DNA from 4 places in the Bacillus sp. NS1 genome. Region 3 is predicted to be linked to each of the others. Evidence: predicted binding sites of a transcription regulator. Region 3 holds the regulator's gene; each other region holds the start of a gene.
What was found. The regulator Rex, encoded in region 3, represses fermentation and respiration genes when NADH is low (regulators of the CRP and FNR family bind a similar motif). The targets are predictions, from matches to a motif close to TTGTGAAATATTTCACAA.
Positions count from the first base shown of each region.

Region 1 (4,264 bases), on a different contig from region 3:
GTTTTTCTATGAAACGTTTGCTTGTATCTTTACGGGTGTGGATGGTCTTTTTGATGAACTGGGTGACGCCGGACAGAAAAACTGCGGCTGCCGCGGTCTATTCGGCTCAGCGTACATACCAAAGAAAAGCGGCGGTGCAAGCCGCAGGGCTTGTTTCGTTTTATGAATGGCGGATGGCTGTGAATGATGAAGAAAAACAGAAAGCGAAAGCCGCCGCGCTTTATAAGAGAAGGTGTTTGCAAGCCTTCAAGGAATCGCCAAAGCAGGAGAGAGCTGGCCCGCATCTTTACATGGCGGTCAAAAGGAGGTAAAATCCCAGTCAAAAGCTATTTGGCGGGAGAGGTAGCCTCTTGAAAATCTATAAAGTATTAAACAACAATGCGGCTTTAATAAAAGAGGATGATCAGGAAAAAATCGTGATGGGACCGGGAATCGCTTTTCAAAAAAAGAAAAATGACCTCATCCCTATGAATAAAGTGGAAAAGATATTTGTCGTGCACGATGAGAATGAAAAGTTTAAACAAATCCTGCAAACGCTGCCGGAGGAGCATATTGAAATAGCTGAGGATATCATCAGCTATGCGGAAGGGGAGCTCGCGGCGCCACTGAGCGACCACATTCATATCGCGCTTTCTGACCATTTATCCTTTGCGATCGAAAGGATTCAAAATGGGCTGCTTGTGCAGAATAAATTGCTGCATGAGATCAAGGCGCTTTATAAAAAGGAATATGAGATTGGCCTGTGGGCGATCGGACATGTAAAAGAGACATTGGGTGTGTCTCTGCCTGAAGATGAAGCTGGTTATATTGCCCTTCACATCCATACGGCGAAGATGGATGCGGAGAGCATGTATTCAGCGCTGAAGCATACGACCATGATCAAAGAAATGATAGAGAAAATAGAACAATACTTTAATCGAAAGGTGGATGAAAACAGCATTTCCTATCAACGCCTTGTCACGCATTTGCGATACGCGGTCAGCCGGTTGGAATCAAATGAAGCGCTCCATCGTATGGACGAGGAGATGCTTTATTTCATCCAAAAAAAGTATTCATTTGCCTATCAATGTGCGCTGGAGCTGGCGGAGTTTTTGAAAAATGAATATCAATTACATTTGCCGGAGTCCGAGGCCGGCTATATCACGCTGCATGTCCAGCGTCTTCAAGATCTCTCGGAATAACCGCATTGACTTGCAGGGAGTGATCTCTGGAAGTTTTTTTTATTTATCGGGATTGAGCGTGTAGTACATCCAGCCCATCATTACCATTCCCGCGGTCAGATTGCCGAGCGTCACAGGAATTAAGTTTCTGACTGCCCCCATCAGTGTCAACGTATCAGGGTGCTCGATCAAAAGGGAGATGGCGAATGTGCACATATTGGCAATGCTGTGCTCAAAACCGGAAATAAAGAAACAGAAAACGAAAAGCATCATGGCAAACAGCTTTGCTCCTTCGTCTTTGAGAGACATCGGAATAAAAAAGGCGAGGCACACAAGCCAATTGCAAAGCATTCCTCTGAAAAACAGCTCAGAAGCGGGCGGCTCCATTTTGTGCTCTGCCAGATGAATCAAAAAGGAATGAATAGAAGCCTCCTCAAAAAGTCCTGTCGCGCTGATCAGAATGGCAAATAGAATGGCGCCGATCAAATTGCCGGCATAGCTAAACATCCACAGGTACAGGGTATCGCGCCAGCGGATTTTTTTTCGGAGCGCGGTATAAGTGAAATAAAAGGTGTTGCCGGTAAATAAATCCCCGCCCCCGTAAGCAATCAGCAGTATTGCGGCCCCGAATGTGACAGCGGCTGCCGGAAAGGCAAACGGAGAATCCGCCATGGAGAAATAGCTGCCTGTTTTACTTGCGGCTGTAATGCCGAAACCGATAAACATGCTGGCTAAAATGGATCTGAGCACATAACGGATTTTGCTAGAAACAAATATGTTTTGTTTTTTCAAAGCGTACTGTTCAACCTTTTGCAATGCTTGAGCTTCCATTGTCTTTTCCTGCTTTCTTTTATGGTTGAGCATAGTATAGCATGATATTGTGAAATACTTCACAATTAATTTTTACGAATTTATGTCTATATGTTTTATCAAACTATTTAACTAAAAAACAGTTGACGAAAACGCTATCATGATTTATGATGAAAGCGTATTCTCAATCTAAATAAGCGGGATTGTGACTGGTAAAGCAGGCAAGACCTAAAATTTGCGTAAATGAAAAAGGATCGCTGTGTCCTTTATTCGTTGGCGAATTTTAGGTCTTTTTTGTTTAAATAAAAGGGGGAGAAACAAATGGATTACAAAGAGACTGCAATACGCCTCATTGAGCTTCTCGGTGGGAAGGAAAATATTATCAGTGCGGCTCATTGTGCAACAAGACTGCGTTTAGTGATTAAAGATGAATCAAAGATAGATCAAGCACAAGTAGAAGAGCTTGATGGCGTCAAAGGCGCTTTCAGCAGCTCTGGCCAGTACCAGATCATTTTCGGAACGGGCCTTGTGAATAAAGTATTCGATGCTTTTTCTAAAGAAGCTGATATTGAGCGTGAGGAACACGTAAATCATCAGGATGCGGCAAAAGAAAAGCTGAATCCCGCTGCGAGATTTGCGAAAACGCTTTCTAATATTTTTGTCCCAATTATCCCGGCTATTGTAGCCAGCGGCCTATTAATGGGATTGCTGGGTATGATCAATGCGTTTCATTGGATGAGCAAGGATTCTGCAGTTTTTCAGCTGCTTGATATGTTTTCAAGTGCAGCATTCATTTTCTTGCCGATTCTAATCGGAGTAAGCGCTTCAAAAGAATTTGGCAGCAACCCGTACTTGGGAGCGGTCATCGGGGGAATCATGATTCATCCAAACCTCTTGAATCCATGGGGTTTGGCTGAAGCGACACCTGATTATATGCATCTTTTCGGATTTGATATTGCGCTTCTAGGCTATCAGGGAACTGTCATCCCTGTTCTGCTGGCGGTTTATGTAATGAGCAAGGTAGAGAAATGGACAAGAAAAGTGGTTCCGCATGCGGTAGATTTGCTTGTTACACCTTTTGTTACTGTAATTGTCACCGGGTTTGTTGCTTTTATTGCGATTGGCCCTCTGGGAAGAGCGCTTGGCTCCGGGATTACGGTTGCTTTAACTTATGTATATGACCATGCCGGTTTTGTTGCGGGTCTGATTTTCGGTGGCACGTATTCACTTATCGTGCTGACAGGCGTTCATCACAGCTTCCATGCGATTGAGGCAGGGCTTATTGCAGATATAGGCAAAAACTATTTGCTGCCGATCTGGTCAATGGCGAATGTCGCACAGGGCGGGGCAGGCCTTGCCGTCTTCTTTATGGCGAAAAAGGCAAAGACAAAAGAAATCGCGCTTCCGGCTGCATTTTCCGCTTTTCTCGGCATTACTGAGCCCGTCATATTCGGAGTTAACCTTCGCTACCGAAAACCGTTTATCGCCGCGATGATCGGAGGCGCATTGGGCGGTGCATATGTCGTCTTTACTCATGTTGCTGCAAACGCTTATGGGTTAACGGGTATTCCGATGATCGCCATTGCTGCGCCGTTTGGCATGGGCAACTTGATCAACTATCTGATTGGGATGGCCATTGCGGCAGTGTCAGCGTTCATTGCAGCGTTTATCATGAAGATTAATGAGGATGAGGGGAGAAAAAAATGACAGCATATGATCACGAGCTTCGCCGCCGGGCTTATGAAGAAGTGGAGAAAAAAGAGCCTATCGCTGACAGTGATCCGCATCGCCAGCATTTTCACATCATGCCGCCGGTTGGGCTGCTGAATGACCCGAATGGCGTGATATATTGGAAGGGCAGCTATCATGTATTCTTTCAGTGGCAGCCGTTTCAGACGGGGCACGGCGCGAAATTTTGGGGGCATTATACGACACAGGATGTTGTGAATTGGAAGCGGGAAGACATTGCGCTCGCTCCGAGTGATTGGTTCGATAAAAACGGCTGCTACTCGGGCAGCGGTGTCACGAAAGACGATCGGCTCTATCTGTTTTACACAGGAAATGTCAGGGATCAGGATGGGAATCGGGAAACATATCAGTGCCTTGCTGTATCTGACGACGGGCTGACCTTTGAGAAAAAGGGTGTCGTCGCCCGCCTCCCAGAAGGATACACGCCCCATTTTCGCGATCCGAAGGTATGGGAGCATGAAGGCACATGGTACATGGTAATCGGTGCACAAACGGAGAATATGCAAGGACACGCTGTTTTGTTTGCTTCTGATAACCTGATAGAG
Region 1 is NZ_JBZAZF010000001.1:339,415-343,678, forward strand. It holds gene AC4CV5_RS01725 (hypothetical protein) at 9-311, shown strand; gene sacT (sac operon transcriptional antiterminator SacT) at 351-1,181, shown strand; gene AC4CV5_RS01735 (formate/nitrite transporter family protein) at 1,221-1,991, opposite strand; gene scrA (PTS system sucrose transporter subunit IIBC) at 2,292-3,677, shown strand; gene sacA (sucrose-6-phosphate hydrolase) at 3,674-4,264, shown strand, end outside.
Region 1: a site for Rex is predicted at 2,039-2,056, ahead of AC4CV5_RS01735 (formate/nitrite transporter family protein). Genes of this name have one in related genera too.

Region 2 (4,264 bases), on a different contig from region 3:
AGCAGCGCCGCACTAATCGCAATCGGAACACCAAAACCGGCCGCGCCTTCCAAAAACGCGTTAAAACAAAAACCAATTAATAATAGCTGTAATCGTTGGTCAGGCGAAATGCCGGCAATGCTGGACCGAATAATGGTAAACTTCCCGGTTTTCACTGCGATTTTATACAGCCATACCGCCATCAGGACGATGTAGCCGATCGGCCACAGCCCGCTCCCGATTCCTAACAAAACAGAAGAAATTGCTTTTTCAACCGGCATATGAAATGCAAATACGGAGACGAAGAAACTGACGGCTAGCGTAAGAAATGCCGCAAGAATGCCTTTCATTTTAAAAACAGTTAAAGCCAAGAGAAAAAAGAGAATCGGAGTGAGCGCCACGAGTGCGCTCACATACTCGTTTCCAAACGGATCATACAACTGCTCCCACATTGACAATCAGCCCTTTACTCTATAGTTGCGATTAGTTGACTTGTTGTTCTGCAAAATGAGGTTTTAAAATGTTTTTAAGGACACCTGCGCTGTGAAGGAACTGTTCTTTTTCTTTCTCATTTAAATTCAGCTCAGTGATGCCTGCAATACCTTCGCGGTTTACGACAGCCGGAACGCCAATGTATACGTCATCTGCGCCGTAATGCCCGTCCAAATATGTGCTGACAGTTAAAATGCTGTTTTCATTATGAAGAATGGCTTTTGTAATACGGGCAAGGCTCATCGCAACACCATAATAAGTCGCACCTTTTTTCTCAATAATATGGTAAGCGGCGTTTTTCACGTCATCTACGATTTGGTCTAGCTCCTCTTGTTTATACGCATCGTTCTTCTCAACGAGTTCACTGACCGGCACACCGCCAACATTCGCGTGGCTCCAGACAGGAAGCTCTGTATCGCCGTGCTCTCCGATAATATGCGCGTGCACGTTTTGAGGCGCTGCGCCAAAGTATTCGCTCAGCATGTAACGGAATCTCGCAGAATCTAGTGTTGTGCCGCTTCCGATTACTCGCTCTTTTGGCAGTCCGCTGAATTTCCATGTCGCGTAAGTCAGAATATCAACCGGATTTGTCGCGATTAAGAAAATGCCGTCAAATCCGCTCGCCATGACTTCACTGACGATGCCTTTGAAAATCTTTAAGTTCTTTTCTACTAATTCAAGGCGTGTCTCACCAGGTTTTTGGTTTGCTCCGGCGCAGATGCAGACAATATCAGCATCCTTGCAGTCTTCATATGTTCCGTAAGATGTTTTGACCGGATGCGGCGCAAACGCCTTTCCGTGGTTTAAATCCATTACATCGCCCATTGCTTTTTCTTTATTTAAATCAATGACCACAAGCTCATCTGTGATCCCTTGGTTCATTAACGCAAATGCATAACTGCTTCCAACAAAACCCGCTCCGATTAAAGCTACTTTATTTACATGGTTGTTCATCATTAATCATCCTTCCAGGGTATGTTTTTCTTCGGTGTTTGTTTGTGAAGTATTTCACATTTATATTGTGCAACATTTCACAAACTATTGCAAGAGAAAAGTTTTGTCTGATTTATGAACAAAAAAGAAACCATCTATGATGGTTTCTTTGGGATTTTTCCTCTGATCGCTTGCCCTCAATAAGGAAGAGAACCGCTTAAGCCAGAGTCGTTATATAAACCATTTTGCACATAATCAAACCCAGGCTGGTTCTGTCCGGGCACTTGGGAGCTGCCATTATTAAAAATCACTTTGGCGTTCGTTGTATCAGTATCCGCAGGCAGCGTCAGCGTGTAAATTCCATCAGCATTCTTAGTCATTGCTTTTCCCGGCCAAGATCCGGTCAATTCTATTGCCCGGCCCCCATCATGTTTATAGATATAAGCATTTACTTGGCCCCAATGATTTGGATTTTGATAGCCAATGGTTTTGGCCGCAGATGGGTCTCTTTTTACAAAGCTGTATTTCTGAGTTCTCGTTACACCGTCACTATTCGTTCCTGTTAACGTGATGGTGTATGTTGTGCCAAACGGATCTCCTTTTCCGATCGTTAATTGGTCTCCATCCTTAAACGCTGTCTCTTGCCCATTATTGATTTGATAAACGGCTTTTGCTGTATTCGCATCTGCACGCAGCGTGATCGTCAGTTGATCATTAAAAGAATGTGATACACCTGTTTTGTAATTGTCAAGGAAGACATGAGGCGCATTTGCAATATCGTCAGGATAAATCACAGCCACAGACCTGGCATTGATCGTGCCTGTCAGTTTACCATCGTTTACTTGAAATGAACCGGTCCCAGCTTTATTATCATACCTGCCATCAGGTAACTTCGTTGTCGTATTGATAGTGACAGAAGATGAACCTGCATTTGCCAACACAACGCCGTGTGAGCCGCGCTGATTCATGAATATCTGGTTGTTTCCATTCGGATTCGAGAGCTCCTCAGGCTGTCCAGCCATCACATTGTGAAATCTATTGACCGCAGTGATAGCCTGATCTTCAAATAAAGCACTCCCGCGATCGCCTATTTGGCTTTTCCCCGGAAATCTTATACCATTTCCGCCGCCCTCAGGCCTGGAAAAGAAAAGAGGCGTACTGCCTGAGCGAGAAGCAATCACTGCCCAGCCTAAGCGAATATCGTCATCACTCATCCATGTAGACTCTTCATCATCATTGGCATACGTGTCATGCGATTCCACCCATGTCACTAACTTGTCGGAAGACACATCAGATGCATAATGGGAGATATTCGACACACTCAGATTGCGATTCTTTAAAGCGGACCTTATGGAATGTCCATAGTTAGATGCTGTCACATTCATATAATTCGCATATGCAGCATCTCTGGAGGCGCTATCCTGCAGAATTTCTCCGTATTGGAACTCGGCAGATGTATTTGTGATATTCGGCCAAAATTGACTGCCGTAATTCCCGTCATCCGGAAGCTCAATATGTTTGGCGGCATCAAAACGAAAGCCGTCTGCCCCATCATTCAACGCTCTTTCTAAGAAACGTTTCAGATAGGACTGTACTTGTGTATTCTGTGTATTCCAATCATACAGCCCGAGCAATGAATTCTGCGTGACATCCCATCGATCGGACCAGTTTTTAATTTGTGTGTTTCCATGAGTCCAGTTTGGAATACTCTTAATCTCATTAGAAATTGCCGCATAGTCACTGGTGGTATGATTGATGACTGCATCAACAATGACCTTTACGCCATATTCTTCAGCTGCTGCACACATTTCTTTAAATTCTTGTTCAGTGCCTAAGTAGCGGTTGCCAATTTGGTATGATGTCGGCTGATACAGCCAGTACCAGTTCGACATGTTTTTATTTCCTTGGTTCCCTTCCTTTACTTGGTTAATCGGAGACGTCTGAATGGCTGTATATCCTGCATCATGAATATCCTTCATATTGTGTTTTAACGTATTGAACGACCAATTCCATGCATGAAGAATGGTTCCGCTTTTGATCGATGGCGCTGTCAGCTCATTCGATTTGTTCGCTGTTTCAGCATTCGCAGCCGTTGGTCCTGCCAGAACCAAATGAAACAGCAATAAAAATCCAGCGAATAACGGCAGTAAAGAGGTTTTGAATCGTTTTTCAAACATTCTTGACACTCCTTATTTGATTTTTGAAGTCTTATTGCGGAGTCAAAAATCCCTCTTACTTTATTCTTCCGCTTCCTCCTTTCAAACTGATGTGAAGACTGGATAATTTTGTTAACGCTTACATTTTAAATTATCACATTCACTCTATCAAAACAACTTGATAGAGTGAATACAAATCAATGTTCCTATAGAAAAAGCTGCCCGGAACTGTGAGCGTTTCTCTCACTTTACAAACAAAAAAAGAAACCATCTATCAAGATGATTTCTTCTCTGTCTCTTCTTTTACCGCTCTCCTGTAAGCCAGCTTCACAATCACGTACCGAAGCAGAAACAGAACGCCGCCGCAGACGATAAAAAGAAGGATCATTTTCAACCAAGCGAAGAATGTATGGGGAATCCCCCTGTCGTACATCGTAAGCACCACTACCGCAATGGCGACCGCAATTGATTCTATTCGCTGCTGTTTCACCCGTTTTTGCAGTTCTTCTTCGGTGTCTATTCTCGGCATGAGCATTCCAGATGCTGCTGCCCTGATGCAGTAATATAAGATAATGATGAACAAAAACACAAGGCTTGCAGCCCATTCTTTAAACGGAAATTCAAACATAATGCCGCGGATGATCACATCAAGCAACGCAAATGCTCCCGCTATCATCCCAATCTCCGACCAGATTTTTTGTTCT
Region 2 is NZ_JBZAZF010000006.1:153,638-157,901, reverse strand. It holds gene AC4CV5_RS19205 (L-lactate permease) at 1-431, opposite strand, end outside; gene AC4CV5_RS19200 (L-lactate dehydrogenase) at 463-1,428, opposite strand; gene amyE (alpha-amylase) at 1,602-3,581, opposite strand; partial or broken gene AC4CV5_RS19190 (DUF6773 family protein) at 3,729-4,264, opposite strand, start outside.
Region 2: a site for Rex is predicted at 1,468-1,485, ahead of AC4CV5_RS19200 (L-lactate dehydrogenase). Genes of this name have one in related genera too.

Region 3 (4,264 bases):
TACAGCATCAGCAAGTGCATCGACACCGCGAAGCATTGCGCGGCGAGCTTCTTCACTAAACTTAATTTCTTTTGCCATGTTTACAAGACCTCCTCAAATGTTTTAAGTATTGTTTATTTAAGAATTAGCCGATAACAGCTAAAATGTCGCTTTCACGTAAGATTAAGTATTCAGTACCTTCGTATTTCACTTCAGTACCTGCGTATTTTGAGAAGATAATGCGGTCGCCCTCTTTCACTTCTAAAGCAACGCGCTCTCCGCTTTCTAACACGCGACCTGAACCAGCTGCCACGATTTTGCCTTCTTGCGGTTTTTCTTTTGCAGAATCCGGCAACACAATTCCGCTGGCAGTTTTTTCTTCAGATTCTACGAGTTCAATGACAACGCGATCACCTAATGGCTTTAACAATGTAATAACCTCCTCAATAGTATGAATATGTAATTTTAGCACTCAGCACTAAAGAGTGCTAACACAATTCTTATAATAAAGAATCTCCCTTCCAATTTCAAGTGATAAGATAAAAAATTTTTCACGCTTACATGATTCTTTTCAGCTCCCTTATCCCTTTGTTTTTTCACCCCTGTTCCGATTATGTTACAATAGCTGTAGATGAACGAAACCCATTTAACAAAGGAGTACATACCATTTGAGAAAACAGTATTGGTTTATTATTTTGACATATATCATCATGCAGTTTTCCGCATTAATCGGGATTCCCTTGTTATTTAGATTCGGTTATGCCGGAGGACAGCCTACCAATGAGAATATGCTGCACGCACAAGGATTATGGTCCGTTATCAGTTTTATTGCCTGTCTCGTAGTCGTTCTGCTCATTCTGCGAACTGTTCCGAAAACAACGCTGCGAAATGGCCGGAAAGACTCTGTCGGACTTTCTATCCTTTGGGCGATAGCCGGTTTTTTCATTGCCCTTTTCTCTCAAGGATTAGCAGGCTCTATTGAATATTATGTATTCGGCATCGGAAGAGAATCAGAAAATACACAAGCTATTCTGGATGTCATTCAGGCAGTCCCGCTCATGATTATGGTTTCTTCTATCGTCGGGCCTATATTAGAAGAAATCATCTTCAGAAAAATCATTTTCGGCGCACTGTACGAAAAAACAAATTTCTTCTTTGCCGGACTGATCAGCTCAGTTATTTTCGGTATTGTTCACGCTGATTTGAAGCATCTTCTTCTTTATACAGCAATGGGCTTTACCTTTGCCTTCTTGTATGCGAGAACAAAACGGATATGGGTGCCGATTTTCGCCCATGTCATGATGAATACATTTGTCGTCATCATGCAGCTTGAGCCTGTTCAGAAGTACCTTGAACAGCAGAGCACACAAATGCAATTGATTATTGGAGGATTATTTTTATGAGAAACCCGGTAGTTTGGGGAATGATCTATTTTGCCGTAGGGTGCATCTTTACTTATCTTGCCGCAAGCTCGCCAGGCAGCATGTGGTCATTTTACTCCATCCTGCTGATGGTGTTCGCCGCTTACAACATCAGCATTTCTTTTAAGATGTTCGCCTTTTCATTTAAAATCAAAAAGAACCAGAAATAAAGAAAATCCATTTCTCTCATGAGAAATGGATTTTTTATGATTGCCCGGAAGACACGTCCTGATCGGCAGCACTGCTTTTCTGCGCTTTCCGATAGGCGGCCTTCGATATAAGTATACTGATTTCATATAAAATCAACAGCGGAACAGTGACCATCATATGAGACAAAAGCTCAGGCGGAGTAATCAGGGCAGCGATTACCAGCAGCGTAAAATACGCATACTTTCTGATTTTCGCTAAGAACATCGGTGTCACAATTCCAAGCCTGGTCAAAAACATGAGGATGACTGGCATTTGGAACAACAGTCCAAACGGAATCGTCAGCTGCAGAAGAAAATGAAAATACTCATTAATTCCAATTACCTGATTGACATTCAAGTCCTGAGAGATCCGCTTCATAAAATCAACAACAAAAGGAAATAAAATATAATATGAAAAAGATAAGCCCGCTAAAAAAAGCAATATAGAGATCGGAATGTAGCTGAGCGTTACTTTGCGCTCTTTCTCATAGAGACCTGGGCTCACAAAAGCCCAAATCTGATAAAGAATAATCGGTGAGGTCAGGACAATCCCGATGATAAACGCAAACTGCATAAACACGAAAAGCGGGTCTGTCAGATTAAACGCATTAAGCGTAAGCTCCTTCGCTTCATCCGTTTTTTGCAGATAAACAATCATAGGCTTCGCTAAAAAAAATCCTGCGATAAAGAAAACGACAAATGCCAGCGCCACAACCAGCAATCGTTTTCGAAGCTCAGCAATATGCTCCAGCAGCGACATTTGATTCACTTTCATTCGTGTCATCCTAACTTACTGATCTTCTTTCTTTTTTTCCTCGTCATCACTCGTTAATCCTTTAGTAGCATTTTTGAATTCACGAAGTGTGTCTCCCGCAGCTTTCCCCAACTCAGGCAGCTTTTTGGGACCGAAGATGATCAGAGCAACGATTGCGATAACAGCAAGGCTTCCAGGACCGATCGGCATATGTGGGCTCCTCCTTTCCCTCTATTCGATTTCCTCTAAAACTGAATAATGCTTCAAGAAATAAACCAGTGACTGAAGCTCTACAGCTAAATCTATATGATGAATTCGAATGTGTTCCGGCACATTCAAACGGGCCGGCGTAAAATTAAGAATTCCCTTGATTCCTAACGCGACCAATCTGTCTGTAATGGATTGAGCGGCAACTGCTGGCACTGTAAGAATGGCAACTGATTCATTTTTTACGTGTTGTTCAAGGTCATCAAGGTTATAGACAGGCACGCCGCCTACCTCAGTTCCTATTTTACTCTCATTTATATCAAAAGCCATAGAAATTTTTGTGTTATTATTTTTTGTGAAATTATAGTGAAGAAATGCCGTTCCCAAGTTCCCGACACCAATCAAGATAACGTCTGTCATCTCATCCTGATCAAGCGTTTTTCGGAAAAATGACAGTAAATAATCGACATTATATCCATATCCTTTTTTGCCAAGAGCTCCAAAATAGGAAAAATCCCTGCGAATCGTGGCAGAATCAACCTTTACGGCATCACTGAGTTCAGCGGATGAGACACGCTGTTTTCCTGACGCATGCAGATTCTTTAAAAAGCGATAGTAAAGCGGCAGCCGTTTTGCCGTCGCCTGCGGAATTTTTGATTGATCCTTATTCATTTTTGGTCCTCCAAATTATACTCGGATAGTTCTCTTTTAAAGTCACCGTTTTTCCCGCCTGTCTTCTCCAGCAAGAAAGTAGGGCCGATGACCATCCCCTTATCAAGGGCCTTGCACATATCGTAAACGGTAAGAGCACACACCGATGCAGAAGTGAGCGCTTCCATTTCCACACCTGTACTCCCTTTCGTTTTGACCTGTGCTTTTATATGAAGTATAACTTCTGCTTCTTTTATTTTCCAGTCAAACGATATATCTACCCCGCTCAGTGAAAGCGGATGGCACATCGGAATGATATTCGACGTTTGCTTTGCGGCCATAATGCCTGCAACCTGCGCAACAGCCAGTACATCTCCTTTGCCGATATCATGACTTTGTATTTTCTCGTACACTTCATTCTTCATGTGTACGCTTGAAACGGCCGCCGCAGTACGGACAGACGAAGATTTTTCGCTGATGTCTACCATCTGGGCTCTGCCCTGTTCATTAAAATGAGAAAATTCATTCATATTAAAACTCTCCTTAAACAGATCATACACTATTTTCTTCTCTATGTCTTATTCGGCCAATGTATTGTTTGCTGACTTCTGGTTCATAAGCTACACTTAACTTATTATAGCAGAGGTGAAATAATATGATGATCTTACAAGTTAATCAGCTGTCCAAATCATTTGGTGCTGATACTATTTTAAACAATATAAAGCTGGAAGTCAGAAATCGTGATCGCATCGCCATTGTTGGAAGAAATGGCGCGGGAAAATCCACGCTGCTTAAAATTATCGCAGGCCAGCTTTCGTATGAAAAGGGCGAAGTTATTAAACCGAAAGATATTACAATGGGATATCTTGCCCAGCATACGGGCTTGGATTCTAAGCTTACCATAAAAGAAGAGCTGCTGACTGTTTTTGACCACTTAAAAGAAATGGAAAAGGAAATGCGGGCTATCGAAGAAAAAATGGCGGCAGCTGATCCCGGTGAATTGGAAAGCATCATGAAAACCTATGACCGGCTTCAGCAGGAATTCAAAGATAAAGGCGGCTATC
Region 3 is NZ_JBZAZF010000011.1:5,637-9,900, reverse strand. It holds gene groL (chaperonin GroEL) at 1-78, opposite strand, end outside; gene groES (co-chaperone GroES) at 125-409, opposite strand; gene AC4CV5_RS20495 (CPBP family intramembrane glutamic endopeptidase) at 648-1,382, shown strand; gene AC4CV5_RS20490 (YdiK family protein) at 1,379-1,570, shown strand; gene tatC (twin-arginine translocase subunit TatC) at 1,605-2,372, opposite strand; gene tatAY (sec-independent protein translocase protein TatAY) at 2,379-2,552, opposite strand; gene AC4CV5_RS20475 (redox-sensing transcriptional repressor Rex) at 2,574-3,221, opposite strand; gene moaC (cyclic pyranopterin monophosphate synthase MoaC) at 3,218-3,730, opposite strand; gene AC4CV5_RS20465 (ABC-F family ATP-binding cassette domain-containing protein) at 3,856-4,264, shown strand, end outside.

Region 4 (4,264 bases), on a different contig from region 3:
GCGATGGCATTCTGATTAATATTGTGCTGACAAATCAGGATTTGGCAAAGTTTTGCGCGGCGGCAAGGGAAAGCGTCAACCGTATGCTGGGGGACCTCCGCAAACAAGGGGTGATTTCGATAGAAGAATCCGGAAAAATTATTTTGCACAAGCGGGACTATTTGCGATGCGAGATTGAGTGTGAAAACTGTCCGCTGGAGATTTGCAATATTGACTGAAGAAACCAAGGACCGCCAGCGGTCCTTGGTTTTTTATCTAGTGATAAACATACACATTACGGCAAAAAAGAAGCAGGCATTCACGATTTCTAGAATACCGATCGTTTTCACAGGCCAATCCTTTCCGTGAAACAACCATGCCCGCAAACTGCTTGGGATAAAAGCAAGAAATGCCCATCCTGCTCCGAGAAGAGCGGATAAAAAGGGGAGGAGCAGGTGATATCCCCATGACCAGTATGCAAAAAACCTGTTCTTTCGTTCCCGGATCACCGACTTTACATAAAAAGAACTCCCGATAAAAAATAAAGCAGATTGTAAGAATATAAACCAAGCCCAGCCGTCGAGCGTTCCTGTCCCCAGCCAGCAGCTCGCAAGCCCGCCTGAACAAAAGAACAAGACACCCGCAATATCATTCACTAATGCTCGTTCGTTTTTTCGGCGGGCAAAATACATATGGATGAGAAACAGCGGCAATAAAGAAACGCCAACCCAGATGAGCGGCGGCTTATGAAAGACAGAAATAATTAGAAAGCAGCAGGCCGGAACACCGTAATAATATACCCACTTTTGATAGGGTTTGATCTGTTTCTTTTTCAAGGCGAGCGTGATGGGATAAACCGCCAAGTAAAGGAAAAGCCATCCTAGGAAGAGCGGAATATGCCAGAGAACGGGACCGCCCTTGACGATGCCGAGTAAAAATGGAGTCAGCAGCATCGCCCATGCGCCGTGCTGCTTCGGAATCAGCGCCTTCATCGAAATCCTCCTTTTTTATTTTATTATAAATGCGTTCATCCTCCTGATAAGTGACATTCATCATACAGGCTGTGAAATACATCACTGCTGTACAGGCTCATTCGAGCTACACTAAAGCTATCCTTAGCACAGGAGGCTTTCCTATGAATCAGTGTGACTATTTATTATTTCTGAAACAACTCCCTATGTTTAATGAAGTGCCTCTATCCATTGTCGAAACCATGCTGAAAAACGGGACGTTTATCCGCGGCTCATCTGATCAGTCTCCATCCTTTCTACATTCTCAATCCGTTTATATTGTATTAAAAGGCAGTGTCCGTTTTATAGACAGCAGGCTCCCTGAAGGATCGAAAACCGTTGCACTGTGGGAAAAAGGCGATGTGTTTCCGATTGATGAAAAAGGCGGGCTGTATTTATCGCCATTTATCGCAGTCAATGCCACTTCAGACATTCTGATTCTCAATATTCCTTATTACATATTTAAGAAAATGATGTCTTACAATGCGCAGCTGCAAATGAATTTTTTGGCCATGCTTCAGCAAAATGTCTTTTGTTCCTATCAATTATTTTTGCGTTATCTGCATACATCACAAGATGAAAATGCCGAGCCCGGTTCTTAAATAGAGCCGGTTTTTTTGATCTTTGAATGAAAGGCGGCTAATGACTCAGGCGTCCTGCCTGAACGCCTTCATTCATCACATCCCTGTGAAAGTCCTTCCTTCTCCTTTCTGTGAACATTTTGTGAAAAAAGCAGAGTGTGTGACATAGTTCACAAGGAAATGCGCTGTCTCTGTTTATAGTGAACTTAGCATCATCTGACTCGGAAGGAGTGAACTCTCATGAAGAAAAAGAAAATGAGTCCGTTGTTTAGGAGATTGAATTATTTCTCTCCTATCGAACACCATTCAAATAAACATAGCCAAACCAGCCGCGAAGATCGCGATTGGGAGAATGTATACAGAAACAGATGGCAGTACGACAAAGTCGTTCGCTCCACCCACGGCGTCAACTGCACGGGGTCATGCAGCTGGAATATTTATGTGAAAAACGGAATTGTCACGTGGGAAGGACAAAACTTGAATTATCCATCAACAGGCCCGGATATGCCTGATTTCGAACCGAGAGGCTGTCCGCGGGGAGCCAGTTTTTCATGGTATATCTACAGCCCGCTCCGTGTGAAATACCCATACGTGCGCGGTGTGCTGATCAATTTGTGGCGGGAAGCACTGCAGGCCCACCAAAATCCATTGGATGCTTGGAAATCAATCGTTGAAAATCCTGAAAAAGCGAAGTCCTATAAACAGGCAAGAGGGAAAGGCGGTTTTGTGCGTGCTGAATGGTCGGAGGTGCTGAAGCTGATTTCAGCCTCTCTGCTCTATACAGTTATGAAGTACGGGCCTGACCGGAACGTCGGTTTTTCTCCGATTCCAGCTATGTCAATGATCAGCCATGCATCAGGCTCACGGTTTATGTCGTTAATCGGCGGCCCTATGCTTAGTTTTTATGACTGGTACGCGGACCTTCCTCCGGCATCCCCGCAAATTTGGGGTGACCAGACGGACGTTCCGGAAAGCAGTGATTGGTACAATTCAGGCTATATCATCACATGGGGTTCCAACGTTCCGTTAACGAGAACGCCTGACGCGCATTTTTTGGCGGAGGCCCGTTATAAAGGCGCTAAGGTTATTTCGATCAGCCCGGATTTTGCAGAATCCTCAAAGTTTGCGGATGACTGGCTGAGTATCCGCCAAGGGACTGACGGAGCGCTTGCGATGGCCATGGGTCACGTCATTTTGCAGGAATATTACGTGAACCAAGCGACGGAACGTTTCATTGAGTACGCAAAGCAATACACGGATTTTCCGTTCTTCGTCACACTCTCAAAAGAAAATGGCATCTACACAGCTGGACGTTTTTTGCATGCGAAGGACATCGGGCGGCAGACAAAGCATGATCAGTGGAAGCCTGCGGTCTGGGATGAGCAAACAAGCGCATTTGCCATACCGCAAGGGACAATGGGCTCCCGCTGGGACGGGCAGCAGAAATGGAACCTGCACATGATCGATGAAGAAACCGGAGAACCGATTGAACCCCGTCTCTCTGTGCTGGGGATAGAGGACGAAATCGGCACGGTGCGCATCCCGTATTTTTCAAATGACGGAAACAAAGTGCTTGAGCGGGATCTTCCTATAAAAAAACTGAACCTGAACGGCGAAGAGGTATGTGTCACGACCGTGTTTGACTTGATACTGGCCAACTACGGCGTGAACCGGGGCATCGGCGAACAATCAGCTGTCTCTTATGATGATCCTGAGCCGTTCACGCCTGCCTGGCAGGAACAGATGACAGGAATCAAAAAAGAAGCCGTCATAAAGATAGCCAGAGAGTTTGCCCAAAATGCGATCGATACAGACGGCCGATCCATGATTATCGTAGGGGCAGGGATCAACCACTGGTTCAACTCCGACACGATCTACCGGGCAGTGTTAAATCTTGTATTACTGGTAGGCGCCCAAGGCGTAAACGGCGGGGGCTGGGCCCATTATGTGGGGCAGGAAAAGCTCCGTCCTGCTGAAGGGTGGCAGACGATTGCAAATGCAAAGGACTGGGAGGGCGTGCCCAAGCTGCAAAACGGCACCTCATTTTTCTACTTTGCGACAGACCAGTGGCGTTACGAGGACCAGCCGATCAGTGACTTAGCTTCACCGATTGGTGCGTCATCCCGCTACAAGCATCACGCCGATTACAATGTGCTGGCAGCGCGATTAGGATGGCTTCCGTCTTACCCGACGTTCAATCAAAACGGCATCGATCTGTACAAAGAAGCTGAAAAAGCAGGGGCAACAACACCTGAAGACGTTGGTGCGTACGTGGCCTCACAGCTTCAAGAGAAAAAGCTGAAATTTGCGATTGAAGATCCAGACAATGAAGTGAATTTCCCAAGGAATCTCTTCGTATGGCGGGCAAACCTGATCTCCAGCTCAGGGAAAGGGCATGAATATTTTCTCAAGCATTTGCTGGGGACGACGAATGGTTTAATGAATGACGACAGCGACAGCATCCGCCCTGAAGAAATCAAATGGCGGGAGCAGGCGCCGGAAGGAAAGCTCGACTTATTAATCAATCTTGATTTTCGAATGGCGGGAACGGCGCTGTATTCTGATATCGTGCTGCCGGCAGCGACATGGTATGAAAAACACGATCTCAGCAGTACAGATATGCATCCGTTCATCCATCCTTTTGCCCCAGCGATCTCGGCTCCGTGGGAATCGAAGTCAGACTGGGATATTTTC
Region 4 is NZ_JBZAZF010000001.1:408,304-412,567, forward strand. It holds gene fnr (fumarate/nitrate reduction transcriptional regulator Fnr) at 1-218, shown strand, start outside; gene AC4CV5_RS02080 (YwiC-like family protein) at 252-971, opposite strand; gene arfM (Crp/Fnr family transcriptional regulator ArfM) at 1,115-1,591, shown strand; gene AC4CV5_RS02090 (nitrate reductase subunit alpha) at 1,811-4,264, shown strand, end outside.
Region 4: a site for Rex is predicted at 1,729-1,746, ahead of AC4CV5_RS02090 (nitrate reductase subunit alpha). Genes of this name have one in related genera too.